DNA from 3 places in the Qipengyuania gelatinilytica genome. Region 2 is predicted to be linked to each of the others. Evidence: predicted binding sites of a transcription regulator. Region 2 holds the regulator's gene; each other region holds the start of a gene.
The links. Region 2 encodes LexA, which represses DNA repair genes until DNA is damaged. Its sites were predicted from a motif close to GTTCCNCNCTTGTTCT; they were not measured.

Region 1: the regulator LexA is predicted to act here: its motif matches at 2,684-2,699, upstream of K3136_RS03805 (PNPOx family protein).
Region 3: the regulator LexA is predicted to act here: its motif matches at 2,208-2,223, upstream of uvrA (excinuclease ABC subunit UvrA).

The regions. Positions count from the first base shown of each region.
Region 1 is NZ_CP081294.1:769,971-774,917, reverse strand. Features, by position in the region: gene K3136_RS03825 (PAS domain-containing protein) at 1-247, shown strand, start outside; gene K3136_RS03820 (prolyl hydroxylase family protein) at 252-920, opposite strand; gene K3136_RS03815 (cytochrome b) at 1,024-1,578, shown strand; gene K3136_RS03810 (RcnB family protein) at 1,672-2,676, opposite strand; gene K3136_RS03805 (PNPOx family protein) at 2,854-3,423, shown strand; gene K3136_RS03800 (substrate-binding domain-containing protein) at 3,507-4,352, shown strand; gene K3136_RS03795 (sensor domain-containing diguanylate cyclase) at 4,353-4,947, opposite strand, start outside.
Region 2 is NZ_CP081294.1:240,118-245,064, forward strand. Features, by position in the region: gene K3136_RS01185 (ComEC/Rec2 family competence protein) at 1-922, shown strand, start outside; gene lexA (transcriptional repressor LexA) at 991-1,683, opposite strand; gene moaC (cyclic pyranopterin monophosphate synthase MoaC) at 1,809-2,282, opposite strand; gene trpC (indole-3-glycerol phosphate synthase TrpC) at 2,275-3,060, opposite strand; gene trpD (anthranilate phosphoribosyltransferase) at 3,057-4,049, opposite strand; gene K3136_RS01210 (anthranilate synthase component II) at 4,046-4,660, opposite strand; gene pip (prolyl aminopeptidase) at 4,721-4,947, opposite strand, start outside.
Region 3 is NZ_CP081294.1:484,543-489,489, reverse strand. Features, by position in the region: gene K3136_RS02375 (calcium-binding protein) at 1-1,970, opposite strand, end outside; gene uvrA (excinuclease ABC subunit UvrA) at 2,235-4,947, shown strand, end outside.

The DNA of each region.
Region 1 (4,947 bases), 530 kb from region 2:
CTCAGATGGGAAAGTTCACGTCGACTGGACGCAAGACGAGGAGTTCGTCGAAATCCACTGGATCGAAAACCTTGGGTCGGCGAGCGAGCGACTTGATACCCATCCAGCGACCCAAGGCTCGGGTTCGGGCTCGCGCCTAATCAACGGGGTCGTCAGGGGAAGTGGCGGCTCGATCTCGACCGATTACCGACCCGACGGTTTGCAGGCGACGATCCGCCTGCCGATCAAGAACAAGGTTTCCCTTTAGCCGATCAGCTGTGCTTGCGCGTGCGGTACCATTTGGTGAGCACGTACTTCGCGCCGGCAATCACGGGCGTGCCCGCATGCATTGTGTCCACATTGGGCTCGCCCTCGGGCGTGGCGTTGTTCCACACGAGTAGCACGCCGGGCTTGGGCTCGATCGAGGCACCGACTTCTGTGAAGTGTGTGTGTCCGCCCTCTTCGACCTTGTTGAGGAAGGCCATAGCTGTCCAGCAGCGCTGGCCGCCGCGCTTGCGTTCCAGCTTCCAGTATTCCTGGTCGGTATAGAACCAGTCGTTATGCGGCTTGAATTCCTGGCCGGGCAGGTAACGCTGGCCCTGGATCGCCTCGCCGGTAACCGGGTTCATTCCGAGCAGGTCGTCGATCCGGCGCGAGATGCCTTTGACGAAGGGATCGTTGGGGTTGAAATTGCCCGAGTAAGAGGTGCGGAACTTGGCGATATAGGCGGTCTCGTGCAGCTCGCTCGGCCGTGCGACGACGTCGATCATGGTGATGAAGCGGCGGCATTCGTCCGGCGAGAGGAAATTCGGCACGGCGAAGATCTCGGCGCGGTCGGTCGGCACCTTGTAGATTTCGGGATCGTTTTCGAGGCGCTCGCGAACCTTGGCGCCGATACGCCTGAGAGCATCCTGATCGGGAATCGCAGTGGTCTTGGTCATGGCACGAAGTGTTAGCGTGGCTCCGCCGCGGCGCAAACCGTCAACTTGCAGAGCGGTTTGGAGACGCTAAGCTCACGCCCGATCCTTGGAGGGGAGTGACAAGATGAGCCATACAGCCCGCCGCTATTCCGCCGGTGCGATGATATTCCACTGGGTGATCGCAATCGCCGTCATCGTGAACTGGAGGCTGGCGGAAAACGCCGAGCATGCCGAGGCGATGGAAGACAAGATTGCCATTTTCGCCAATCACAAGGCGCTGGGCATACTGATCCTCGTCCTGACGCTCGGACGGCTGGCCTGGCGCTGGACGCACCCGGTTCCGCCGCTTCCCTCGAACCTCGCGCAGTGGGAAGCGACGCTGGCGCGCACGGTCCACGTCATCTTCTATGTGCTGCTGATCGGCCTTCCGCTGGGCGGGTGGATTGCCAATTCGCTGTCCGGACGGGAGGTCGACATGTTCGGCCTCTTTGTGATTCCACCACTGCCGGTTGGCGAGAATGCCGAAGCGGCCAAGACCATCTTCGGCCTTCATGCAACGGGTGGCAGCGTCTTCATCTACCTGATCGCGCTGCACATACTCGGCGCGCTGAAGCATACGTTCTTCGACAGGAACGGCGGCATCTTCCGCATGCTTCCTTTCGGCAAGGTCCCCGGCTGAGGCCAAGGAAAAACCCCCACCGATCGCTCGGCGGGGGTTTCTTTGCTTCTTCGGTCCACTCTCACGCCGAAGAAGCGGGGTGGGGGAAGTGACTTACCAGAAGAAGTCGTAAATCACGTCGACCACTTCGCCGCTGTAGATGTCGACCAGCAGTACGTCGTCGTAATACCGGACCCAGCGATAGGGGCCGTAGACTTCCGGCAGGCGATAGCGCCAGGGATCATTGATCCAGTAGCGGCTGCCGAAGAACAGGTTGCCAAGGCGGAACCCGATGTCGAGCCTGCGATAGCGATAATCCCGGTACGGTGCGTAATAACGTCCGAGGCGGAAGATGCTGCGGTTGGTATGGCGATAGCGGTACCAGTCGTAGCGGTTGTTATCGCGCCAGCCATAACGGTCCCACCGGTCGTAATTGTGCCAGCGGCGGCCATCCCAGTAGCGCGAACGACGCTCTAGCGTGCTGCGGGCGGCACGATCACGGACGCTGCGCTCGCGATAGATGCGTTCTGCGCGGCGATCGGCCCGGCGGTCTGCGCGACGTTCCTGATAGCGACGTTCTGCGCGGCGGTCGGCACGACGCTCGGCGCGGCGCTCTTCGATCCGACGCTCGGTGCGGCGTTCCGCACGACGTTCGGCGCGGCGCTGTTCTTCGCGGCGTTCGCTGCGGTTCCAGTCGCGACCCGAACGCTCCTGCGCCCGTTCTGCACGGCGATCACCACGATTCCAGTCGGCACCGCGACGTTCCTCGGCGCGGTTCTCGCGCGAGACTTCGCGGACTGCCTGGCGGCGAGCACGTTCACGCTCGGCACCGTAATCCCTGCGTTCCTGACGACGCTCTTGCCGCTGTTCGCTGCGACGTTCCTGACGCTGCTCGCTGCGACGCTCCTGGCGTCGTTCGCTGCGTCGTTCCTGGCGTTGGGCGCTACGGCGTTCCTGGCGGCGCTGTTGCCGCTGCTGCTGCTGGCGTTCGCCGCGATCCTGCTGCGAGCGCTGCTCGGCAGCTTCAGCCGCTTCAGCCTGTGCGGGCAGGGCAGTGACCGTCATCGCGACCGCGAGGGCGCCCAGCGCGCTGCCTTTCATCAGCTTTGTAAGTGTCATGGAGCGTGTCCTTTTCTTCTTCTTCAAGCCGCTCCACACCTGCGGCTCATGTTCGATGTATTGCTTTGTATCACATCGGCCTGACTTGTATCTGAACCGGATTGTCGACCTCTCGTTCATGTTCGTACCGTTGAAAATTAACGCAACCCAGTGCCAACTCATGCGTTGGCTCTTGCGATGATCGATAATCTCCCCGCTGTCCGGAAGGACGTTATTGCACGGCTGACGGAAGCTGCAACCGGTCGCAAGTCGCCGATGCACACCCCCGTGGTGGCGACCGCCGATGCGGATGCACGCATCATGGTCCTGCGCGATTTCGACCCCGACGGCTGGACATTGCGGTTCCACACTGACGTGCGGTCTCCCAAGGCGAGCGTCATCGGCGACGGCGCGCCGCTTGGCGTATTGTTCTACGATCCCGAAGCAAAGGTGCAGATCCGTTGCCGGGGAAATGGCAGGATCGATTCGCAGAGTCCGCGGGTGCAGGAATTCTGGGAAGAGAGCGATGCCTTTGCCCGCCGGTGTTATCTCGGTGCGCCTCCGGGCGAAGATCGCGATGAGCCGTCGAGCGGGCTTCCAGCCTGGATCGAGGGCGCGCGCCCTACCGAGGAAGAGCTGGTCCCCGCTCGCCAGAATTTCGGCGCGCTTATCGTCGAGATCGCCACGATCGACTGGTATTACTTGTCTTCCGGCGGACATCGTCGTGCGATCCTGCAGCGGGACAAGGCGAAATGGGTTACTCCCTGATAAACCATCCCGATTGTCGGGCTGGTCATGTTTAAGAGCGAGTATCGGCGGAATCCGTTAGATTACAGAGGCTAGCCGGCTCGATGACGTCCAGTACCCGCATCCTGATGCTTTTCGATAACATGAACCGCGACTACGTCACGCGGCTGCAATCCGGTGCCACGCGCAAAGCAAGTGCTTGCGGAGTTACGATCGAGGCTGAAAACATCCACGGGACGGACAGGAGCGTCGAGAGCCTGCTCGATTCTCCCGGCCTTGGCGGTGTCATCCTGACCGCGCCATTGTGCGATGACCGCCATGTCCTCCTCCAGCTCGAAAAAAGAGGTATCCCCTTTGCACGCATCGCGTCGATGCTCGATCCGGGGCGGGGTATCACGGTGTCCATGGACGAATACGAGGCGTCGCGCGAGATTACGGGGTTGCTGCTCGAGGCCGGCCATCGCCGTATCGCGATCATTCGCGGACCCCGTTCGCACCTCGCCAGCATGCGGCGCTACAACGGCTTTACTGCGGCCATGGGGACCAAGGGTGGCAGGGCCGACCCCGCATTGATCGTCGAGGGCGATTTCACGCCCGAGAGCGGCAAGCAGCTCGCCTCCAAGCTGTTGGCTGGAAGGCCGACCGCAATCTTCTCGAGCAATGACGGCATGGCGGCGGGCTTCGTCCAGGCGGCTAGGGCTGCAGGCTATAGCTTGCCGGGACAGGTCTCGATCGTTGGCTTCGACGACGATCCCGTTGCGAAGACCCTCAACCCGCCGCTGACCACCGTGCGCCAGCCGCTAGAGGAAATGGGCGCTACAGCCTGCACCCTGCTGGCGGATTGCATGAAGGGAGCCGGCAAGAGCGTTGCTCATGCCGATGTGCCCTATACGATTGTGGAGCGTTCCTCGATTGCGCCGCCTGCCACGGCAACCGCAAGCGCCGCCTGATCAGGCCGTGTGAACCGAGTGCCGGTTCCGGCCGGCATGTTTCGCATCGTACAGCGCTTGGTCGGCTGCACGCAGCAGGTCGCGTTCGTCCCAGCCGGGCTTGAGTTCGGCAATGCCGATACTCAGCGTGATATTGATCGGCTGTTCCCACTGGGTCGAGCCAAGGCGATCATTGATTGCGATGCACCGCGCGTCGAGCTCTTCCGCGCTGCGGCTGGGGAAGACGAAGAGGAACTCCTCGCCCCCGATACGGCCGACTGAATCATCGCCAATCGCCTCGTCGCACAGGATGTCGGCAATAGCCTTAATGACACGGTCACCCACGCCGTGGCCGAATTCGTCGTTGATGCGCTTGAAGTAGTCGATGTCGATCATGGCGACGGACAGCGGGTCGCCCGTCAATTCGGAGGCGTCCATCGCCTCGGCAAGATTTGCGAGGATGCAGCGGCGATTGGGCATGCCGGTCAGTGGGTCGGTGGCGGCAAGCATGCGGACTTCAGCAGCTTCGCGTTCTGCCCTGGCACGGGCGGCTTCGAGCTGGCGCATGGTTTCGGCACGCTCGGTTACATCGAGCATCGTGCCGAACAGTGCGGTC
Region 2 (4,947 bases):
GGCTCCGCGCGAGGAGAGCGGCGCGCGCTGGTTTGGGCGCCGCATCCTGATGCTCTTCGCAACCGGCATGGTCATCGAGATCGCACTCATGCCGATCGTCTTGTTTCATTTTCACCGGGCTGGCCTTTACGGGGCCTTCGCCAATGTGATCGCGATCCCGCTCGTCACTTTCATTTCCATGCCATTGATAGCGGTTGCTCTGGTCTTCGACCTGATCGGGGCGGGTGCGCCCTTCTGGTGGCTGGCGGGGGTGTCGCTCGACCTCCTGCTCGAGATAGCTCGCACCACGGCCGCTCAGCCAGGGGCGGTGAAACTGGTGGCGAATATCCGCTTGGCAACTTTGCTCATGTTCCTGGCGGGCGCCCTCTGGATAGCCTTATGGCGGGGAAGGTCGCGGTTGTGGGGATTTGTGCCGGCCCTGATTGGCGTCGGCATGCTCCTATCCACACCCACGCCAGATATCCTGGTGACGCGGGACGGACGCGACATCGGCGTGGTCGACGAAGACGGCCTGGTGCATGTGCTGCGCGAAAGCAAAGGGTCCTATGCACGGGACAATATCGTCGAACTTGCGGGTACCGAGGCCAGCCCGATTCTTCTGTCGGAATGGGAAGGCGCGCGTTGCAGCGCAGATTTCTGCAGCCTGCCTATCACGCGCAATGAGCGGACCTGGCACGTCCTGGTGGCAAAGACGCGCAACCGCATCGACGAGCGGCAACTGGCCGCCGCTTGCGAAAGGGCTGACATAGTCATCGCCGACAGATGGCTCCCCCGTAGCTGCAGGCCGAAGTGGATGAAGGCCGACGGCCGCTTTCTTGAGAAAAGCGGGGGGCTCGCGATCCATCTATCCGACGAACGCTTCGATGCAGTCGTCGACAGTCAGGGGCGACATGGTTGGTGGCGGCCGACCACCGACCGTTAGATATGAAAAAGGGGCGCCCTGCGTTGTGCAAGACGCCCCGATTACTCGTGAAACTTTGTCGCGGACAATCAGTGATAGCGACGGAGCAAGCCGGCCAACTTGCCCTGAACCTTCACGCGCCCAGCCTCGTAAACCTGCGGCTCGTAAGCGCCGTTGGCAGGGTCGAGCCTGACCATCGGACCATCCTTGCGAAGGTATTTGAGTGTCGCTTCCTCGTTATCGACGAGAGCGACGACAATCTCGCCGTCACGGGCGGTTTCCGCGCGTTTCACAAGGGCGAAGTCACCGTCGAAGATACCCGCCTCGATCATGGAGTCGCCGGAAACCTCGAGCGCGTAGTGATCGCCGGGGCCGAGCAAGGCAGCCGGAACCGGCATGCTCGATTGACCCTCGATTGCTTCGATCGGGGCACCTGCGGCGATGCGGCCATGCAGCGGAACATCGATGATATCGTTGGCCGGTGCCGGTGCTGTCGGCCTGGCGGAATGGGCGGCGACAACTGCATCGTTGGCAGCAGGTGCGGGCTTCGATGCACTTGTGACCGAATCTTCGGGAAGCTTGATGATTTCCAGCGCACGAGCCCTGTTGGGAAGCCGGCGAATAAAGCCTCGCTCCTCGAGCGCCGAGATGAGGCGGTGGACGCCCGACTTGCTCTTGAGGTCGAGCGCTTCCTTCATCTCCTCGAAGGAGGGTGAGATTCCGGTTTCCTCGAGCTTTTCCTGGATAAAGCGGATCAGTTCGTGCTGCTTGGCAGTCAGCATCTGGTCACTCCCATGTTCCTGTTCACAAAGTTGTGAACGAATGTGGAACAATTAGGCAACCAATTTTCGTAAGTCAAGCAATCCCGCCATTTTCGAGGCAGTTCGGGAGAACAGGTGTTCCCGTTTCAGTCCGCTGCTCGCCAGGTTCCGGACTTGCCTCCGGTCTTCTCAAGGAGGCGGATGGCCTCGATGCGCATCCCTTTATCCAGCGACTTGCCCATATCGTATAGCGTGAGGAGTGCCATGCTCGTTGCCGTCATAGCCTCCATTTCGACACCAGTCTTGCCGGTCAGGGAAGCTTCGCTGCGAACCCTGATCCCGTCCGATTCGGTTGTGAAATCGACGGTTACGCTTTCCAGGGCGAGGGGGTGACAGAGCGGAATAAGCTCGCCGGTCTTCTTCGCGGCCATGATTCCGGCAATGCGGGCGGCGGCGATGGCGTCGCCCTTCGGGTGGGTTCCGTCGGTGAGAGCCTTGAGCGCCTTCGCGTTCATGCGGATGTAGCCCTCCGCCAGCGCGGTGCGGGCAGTGACTGCTTTCGCCCCGACATCCACCATGCGGGCTGCCCCCTTGTCGTCGAGATGGGTGAGCTTAGCCATGGAGCAATCTCCGGGTTGCCGCTGCGACGTCATCCTGGCGCATCAGGCTTTCGCCGACGAGGAAAGTACGCACGCCCGATTGGCTCAAGCGGACACAGTCGGCATGGGTGAAAATCCCGCTTTCTCCGACCAGCAAGGCATCGTCCGGAGCGTGCTGCGCAAGCTCCTCCGTCGTGGCAAGATCGGTTTCGAAGGTCTTGAGATTGCGGTTGTTTACACCGATCAGCCGTGACGTCAGTGCCTGAACCCGGTCAAGTTCGCTCCGATCGTGCACTTCGACCAGGACGTCCATGCCGAACTCGAGCGCGGCCGCTTCGATGTCCCGCATTGCCCCGTCTTCAAGAGCAGCGACGATGATGAGGATTGCATCTGCACCGATGGCCCGTGCTTCGGCGACCTGCCACGGATCGACCATGAAGTCCTTCCGAAGGACCGGCAGGGCGCAAGCTGCCCGTGCCTTCACCAGGTAATCTTCGTGGCCCTGGAAATATGGCGCATCGGTCAGGACGGAAAGGCACGACGCGCCGCCGGCCTCATAGGCCCGTGCGTGATCGGCGGGTTGAAAATCCTCGCGGATCAGGCCTTTCGAGGGCGAGGCCTTCTTGATCTCGGCGATCAGGCCGAAGCCCTCTGCCTGCGCCTTGGCCAAGGCAGCCTTGAAGCCGCGCGGTGCACTTTGCTCTGCGGCAAGTGCCTCGAGATCGGCAAGGGAGCGTTCGGCCTTTCGCGACTTAATTTCATCGCGCTTGGTTGCGCAGATCTGTTCGAGCTTGTTCATTTCGCCAGCGCAATCCAGTCGGCAAGCAGCTGCCTTGCCTTGCCGGAATCTATGGCTTCTCCTGCCATTTCGGCGCCGATGGCCCAATCGTCGGTCTTGCCGGCAACGATCAAGGTCGCCGCTGCGTTGAACTGGACTGCTTCACGATAGGGACCGGGGGTTCCCGAAAGCAGGGCCTCGAGGGCCTTTGCGTTATGCGCCGGGTCACCGCCCCGGATCGCTTCGACGGGGGAATGCGGAAGGTTGGCCTGCACCGCATTGACGCGGCGCATCTCGAAATCGTTACCGGCCACATCGGCGAGCTCGTTGCCGCCGGCAAGGCTCAACTCGTCCAGCCCTTCGTCTCCCGATGCAATGAAGGTCCGTTCGGTTCCGAGCTTGGCTTTGGCTGCGGCATAGATCGGCACATAGGCCGGACGGGCGATCCCGATCAGTTGCCGCTGCACGCCCGCAGGGTTCGAGAGTGGGCCCATAAGGTTGAAAATGGTGCGGACGCCGAGCTTCTGGCGAATTGGCTGGATCCGCCCCATTGCAGGATGGTGATTCTTCGCGAAGAGAAAGCAAATTCCCAGCTCTGCCAAGGTCTTTTCGGCGGTTCTTCCTACAGCTTCCATGTCCAGCCCGAGCGCCTCGAGCGTGTCGGCCGCACCCGATTTGCTGCTCGCGGCGCGATTGCCGTGCTTTGCTACAGGCACACCGCAGGCAGCCACCACGAGACTGACTGCCGTCGAGACATTGAGCGTATGATGCCCGTCACCGCCCGTACCGCAGCAATCGACAGTCCCCTCTGGGGCCTCGATCGGGATAAGGCGTTCGCGAAGGGCGCGTGCGGCGCCGGCGATTTCCTCGGAGGTTTCGCTACGCGCGGACATCTCGACGAGAAAGCGACCGATTGCCTCGTCGCTGGTTTCACCATCGAGAATCCAGCCGAAGACTTCATGCGCGTCACTCTCGGAAAGATGGGTGTCGGCAGAGGGTAATGTCTTCACGCAGGCTCCTTGGCTTCGATACCGCAGATTTTCAGGAAGTTGGCGAGCAGGGCGTGACCGTGTTCGGTCGCGATGCTCTCGGGATGGAATTGCACGCCGTGGATAGGAAGTTCCGCGTGGCGAAAGCCCATGACGCTGGCGCCGTCCAGACCCGGCGTCTCGCTGGTCGCGTTGACGACGAGGCAGTCCGGAATATTCTCTACAACGAGCGAATGATACCGCGTGGCTTCGTAAGGCGATGGCAGCCCGGCGAACACACCTGTTCCATCATGTACGAGGGCGCTGGTCTTGCCATGCATCAGGCCGCCACGCACCACGCTGCCACCGAAATGCTGGCCAATCGCCTGATGTCCGAGGCAGACACCGAGGAGCGGTTTGTTCGCCGCTTCACAGGCAGCGACCAGATCGAGGCTGACCCCGGCCTCGTTGGGTGTGCAGGGGCCGGGTGAAATGAGGTAGCCAGCCACATCGCGGTCGATCGCCTCTTGCGCCGTAATGGCGTCATTGCGCACGACCTCGACCTCTGCCCCCAGTTCCATCAGGTAGTGGACGAGGTTGAAGGTAAAGCTGTCGTAATTGTCGATTACGAGGATGGATCGGCTGTCAGTCATTCGAGCGGCTGTGTGGCGTCAGTATCGGCAGGGTTCAAGCAAGGATTGCTGCCAGTCTGGTCACGCCTGCTTGCCGGCTAGCTTGTCGGTCGCCCGGACAAGGCCGTCGATGATGCCGGGCTCTCCCGCGGAATGACCTGCATCGTGGACGATCCACAGCTCCGCTTCGGGCCATGCCTTCTTCAGTTCCCAGGCCGAGGTCGGCGGGGTGCAGATGTCGTGACGACCCTGAACGATGATGCCCGGGATGTGCTTGATGCGATCGACGTTCTTGAGCAGCTGCGCTT
Region 3 (4,947 bases), 240 kb from region 2:
GCTGCGAGGAAGGTGTCGCCTCCATTGCGGAAGAAGCGCAGTTCGCCGGCCGTTCCGGAGAACGCGTCCGAACCAATGAAGGTAAAAGCATCGTCGCCTGCCGTGCCAGCGATCGCGTCGATTGCGGAGAGGTCGATCACATCGCCGTCGGACTGGCTGAAATCGGTGATGAGGTCAGCGTTGCCGAAGAAGCGGCCCGTATGGTCCGCGCGCTCGAACACGAAGGTGTCCGCGCCGGCACCGCCGGTCATGGTGTCCTTGCCCCAGCTGCCGTTCAGGATGTCGTTGCCGAAGCCACCATCAAGGAAGTCGTTCTGGCCGCCACCGTCGAGACGGTCGTTGCCGTAATCGCCGAAAAGCCGGTCGTTGCCGTTGTCGCCGTAGATCGTGTCCGACCAGCCGCCGCCACGGATCTCGTCCCAGCCTGCACCGCCGAACAGCCAGTCGTTGCCATTGCCGCCCTCGATCGCGTCGCTGCCGGAATTGCCTCGGATTTCGTCACGCCCGGCATCGCCGAGCAGAGTATCGGCTTCTGCACTGCCGTGAAGCTGGTCGTCGTATGCGGATCCGCGCACAGCTTCGATCGAGATAAGAGTGTCTACACTGCCGCTAGAATTATCCCGTACGACGGAGGGCGTGTCGAGTGTGATATGCACCCCGGTGCCTGCATTTGAGTAGGAGGCGATATCAAAGCCTGCTCCTCCATCCAGGACATCGTTTCCAGCGCCCCCGACAAGTTCGTCATTCCCCTCGAGCCCTCTAAGAATGTCGATCCCGCTTGTTCCCGTGAGCAAATCTGATGAAGCCGTGCCGTTGGTGACATCATAGAAGGTCCGCGACGCAAAGCTGGTTGGGGAGTTGAAGTCCCTGAACATGAAATAAAGATCGCCGGATCCGAATTCGACGACGGAGGGAAGGTCTTGGCCAAGCTCTGAGACTTGGTTGACGACAATCCTGTCACCAACAGGAGTTGCCTCGGCGTCATATCTTTGGGCGTAGATTTCGCCCCTTTGAAAATAATTGGAACCGCCATCATCTGTATCTGCTCGCCAGGTGACCACAAATCCCCCGTCTGCCAAAGCTACTACAGAAGATTGACCCGTTTCTGGATCGCTTGAGCCGATTTGAAACGGATCTCCAATTGCGGAGCCGCTGGCATCCAGTCGCTGACCGTAAACGAAGGCATTCGGATAGGGTGAGTCCGTCCAGGTGACTATGATGTCTCCGGAAGTGAGGACCGCAATAGAACTGAAAAAGGCGTCGTGGCTGGCAGGGCCTTCGGAGATATCCCAGCTCGAAAAGCTGACCGGCTGCATCTGATATTCGGAATCGACAATCCGAACATTGACTTCCCTGGAGGAGCCGCCCGACCGCCAGTCTTCGGTCGGACCTGTCCACGAAATGGCGAAGCCGCCGTCATTGAGAGCTGCAAGGCGGGGATAATAACTTTGGGCGAAATCGTCGGACGTTACCGAGACCTGCCCGCTGATCGACCAGCCGCCGCTTGCGAAGAGGCGATAGACGATATTCCCTACACCGTTGTCCCCGTTGTCAGTCCACGCCACGGCAAGATTGCCATCGGCTAGCTGGACAATATCTGGCTGACTCTGATTTCCGAACGTCTGGACGTTGACGGCGCGAACTGGACTTGTTGCTACGCCGGCAGAATTGAAAACTTGGAGGTATATACCGTTCAGACTAGCGTCGGACGCCTGCCAAACCACAGCGAAACCGCCCGAAGCCAATCCCACGATCTCAGGATCGTAGCCGTTCGAGGCCACCAATACCTCGGAACCGGTTTGCAGGCCGTCTGCATCGAAGATCCTTACGAGGATATTCCCGTCGCTCTCGGCAACCGAGACAAATCCGCCGTCTGACGTCCTCGACAGCGAATTTTGCCCGGATGACCCGCCTCCAAGATCGACTTGTTCGAAACCCGCGTAATCTGAATCGGTTGTGAGATAATACATTGCGACCCCAAAAAGCACCCTAAAAATCCGTAGTTTATGAACTGTTATTTGTTTTCTCGAAGTAGTCAATCAATTGGCAAAGCAAATTATTCCGGAACAGGTTCTGGCGCTCCGGAAAGCTGGCGATGCGTTGTAAAATCGACCGCTAATCCTACATCATTCGGAACCGTTCTCGCGCTCATCGACTCATTACGCGTAGCCATCTCCAGTCGGGTGTGCGTGGCGACTTGACCCAAGCGAACAATTCAGGAACACGCTTCCTCCATGGCACTTACCAAGATCTCCGTACGCGGCGCACGCGAGCATAACCTCAAGGGCGTCGATATCGACCTGCCGCGCGATAGCCTTATCGTCATCACGGGGCTGTCGGGCTCCGGCAAGTCGAGCCTTGCCTTCGATACGATCTATGCCGAGGGGCAGCGGCGTTATGTCGAGAGCCTCTCCGCCTATGCGCGCCAGTTCCTCGAGATGATGCAGAAGCCCGATGTCGAGCATATCGACGGGCTGTCTCCCGCTATCTCGATCGAGCAGAAGACCACGAGCCGCAACCCGCGCTCGACCGTGGCGACGGTGACCGAGATCTACGACTACATGCGCCTCTTGTGGGCGAGGGTGGGGGTGCCGTACTCGCCCACCACCGGCCTGCCGATCGAGGCGCAGACGGTCTCCAACATGGTCGACCGGGTGATGGAATTGCCCGAGGGCACGCGCCTCTACCTGCTCGCCCCCGTGGTGCGCGGGCGCAAGGGCGAATACCGCAAGGAGCTGGCCGAATGGCAGAAGGCGGGCTTCACCCGCGTGCGCATCGATGGCGAGATGTACCCAATCGAGGAAGCGCCCGCGCTCGACAAGAAGTTCAAGCACGACATCGAAGTGGTGGTCGACCGCCTCGCGGTGAAGGAAGGGCTGGAAACCCGCCTCGCCGACAGTTTCGAGACCGCGTTGAAGCTGGCCGATGGCCTTGCCTATGTCGACCTTGCCGATGGCGTGGTTCCGGGCCGCGAGGACGAGGGAGCTTCGGGCGGCGCGATGAAGGGCGCAGGGCTGCCCGCGAACCGCATCGTGTTTTCCGAGCGGTTCTCATGCCCGGTCTCCGGCTTCACCATCGAGGAAGTCGAACCGCGCCTGTTCTCCTTCAATGCGCCGCAGGGGGCCTGCCCGACCTGTGACGGCATCGGCGAAAAGCAGCTGTTCGACCCGCAGCTGGTCGTGCCGAACGAGGCGCTCAGCCTCAAGAAGGGCGCCGTGGTCCCCTGGGCCAAGAGCAACCCGCCTTCTCCCTACTACATGCAGGTGCTCGCCAGCCTCGCGAAGGAATACGAGTTCGACCTGACCACACCGTGGGAGGAGTTCGACAAGGAAATCCGCGACATCATCCTTTACGGAACCAAGGGCCGCGCGATCCCGCTCACCTTCAAGGACGGGCGCAAGGAATACACCGTGCGCAAACCGTTCGAGGGCGTGATCGGCAACCTCAACCGCCGCATGCTGCAGACCGAAAGCGCGTGGATGCGCGAGGAGCTGGCCAAGTTCCAGACCGCGCAGCCTTGCGAGACCTGCCACGGCAAACGCCTCAACGAGAAGGCGCTGGCGGTGAAGATCGCGGGCACCGACATCGCCACGCCCACCAAGATGAGCGTCGCCGATGCGAAGGACTATTTCCTCAAGCTGCCCGATGCGCTGGGCGACACGCAGCAGCAGATCGCCAAGGCCATCCTCAAGGAGATCAACGAGCGGCTTGGCTTCCTCGACAACGTGGGGCTCGACTACCTCAACCTCGACCGCACCAGCGGAACTCTGAGCGGCGGCGAGAGCCAGCGCATCCGTCTCGCCTCGCAGATCGGCTCGGGCCTCTCGGGCGTGCTCTACGTGCTCGACGAGCCCAGCATCGGCCTCCACCAGCGCGACAACGACCGGCTGCTGGAAACTCTCAAGCGCCTGCGCGATCTCGGCAATACGGTGATCGTAGTCGAGCATGACGAGGACGCCATCCGCACCGCCGACCATGTGGTCGACCTCGGCCCCGGCGCGGGCGTGCATGGCGGCGAGGTGGTGGCGCAGGGCTCGCTCAAGCAGGTGCTCAAGTCGAAGAGGTCGCTCACCGCTGACTACCTCACCGGGCGGCGCGAGATTGCCGTCCCGCAGACGCGCCGCAAGGGCAACGGGCACGAGCTCACCGTCCACGGCGCGCGGGCGAACAACCTCAACAACGTCACCGCCAGCATCCCGCTCGGCACCTTTACCTGCATCACCGGCGTTTCGGGCTCGGGCAAGTCGTCCTTCACCATCGACACGCTCTACGCCTCCGCCGCGCGCCAGCTGAACGGCGCACGCATCGTGGCGGGCGCGCACGACAAGGTGACCGGCCTCGAATATTGCGACAAGGTGATCGAGATCGACCAGTCGCCCATCGGCCGCACCCCGCGCTCCAACCCGGCGACCTACACCGGCGCCTTTACCCAGATTCGCGACTGGTTCGCCGGCCTCCCGGAAAGCCAGGCGCGCGGCTACAAGCCCGGGCGCTTCAGCTTCAACGTCAAGGGCGGCCGCTGCGAGGCATGCCAGGGCGACGGGCTGATCAAGATCGAGATGCACTTCCTGCCCGACGTTTACGTGACGTGCGAGGAATGCGGCGGCAAGCGCTACAACCGCGAAACGCTGGAGGTGAAGTTCAAGGGCCACTCCATCGCCGACGTGCTCGACATGACGATCGAGGACGCGGAAGGCTTCTTCAAGGCAGTCCCCCCGATCCGCGACAAGATGCACATGCTCAACGAGGTGGGGCTGGGCTACGTCAAGGTCGGCCAGCAGGCGACCACCCTATCCGGAGGCGAGGCGCAGCGGGTGAAGCTGGCCAAGGAACTGTCCAAGCGCAGCACCGGCCAGACGCTCTACATCCTCGACGAGCCCACCACGGGCCTCCATTTCGAGGATGTGAGGAAGCTACTCGAAGTGCTGCAAAGGCTGGTGGACCAGG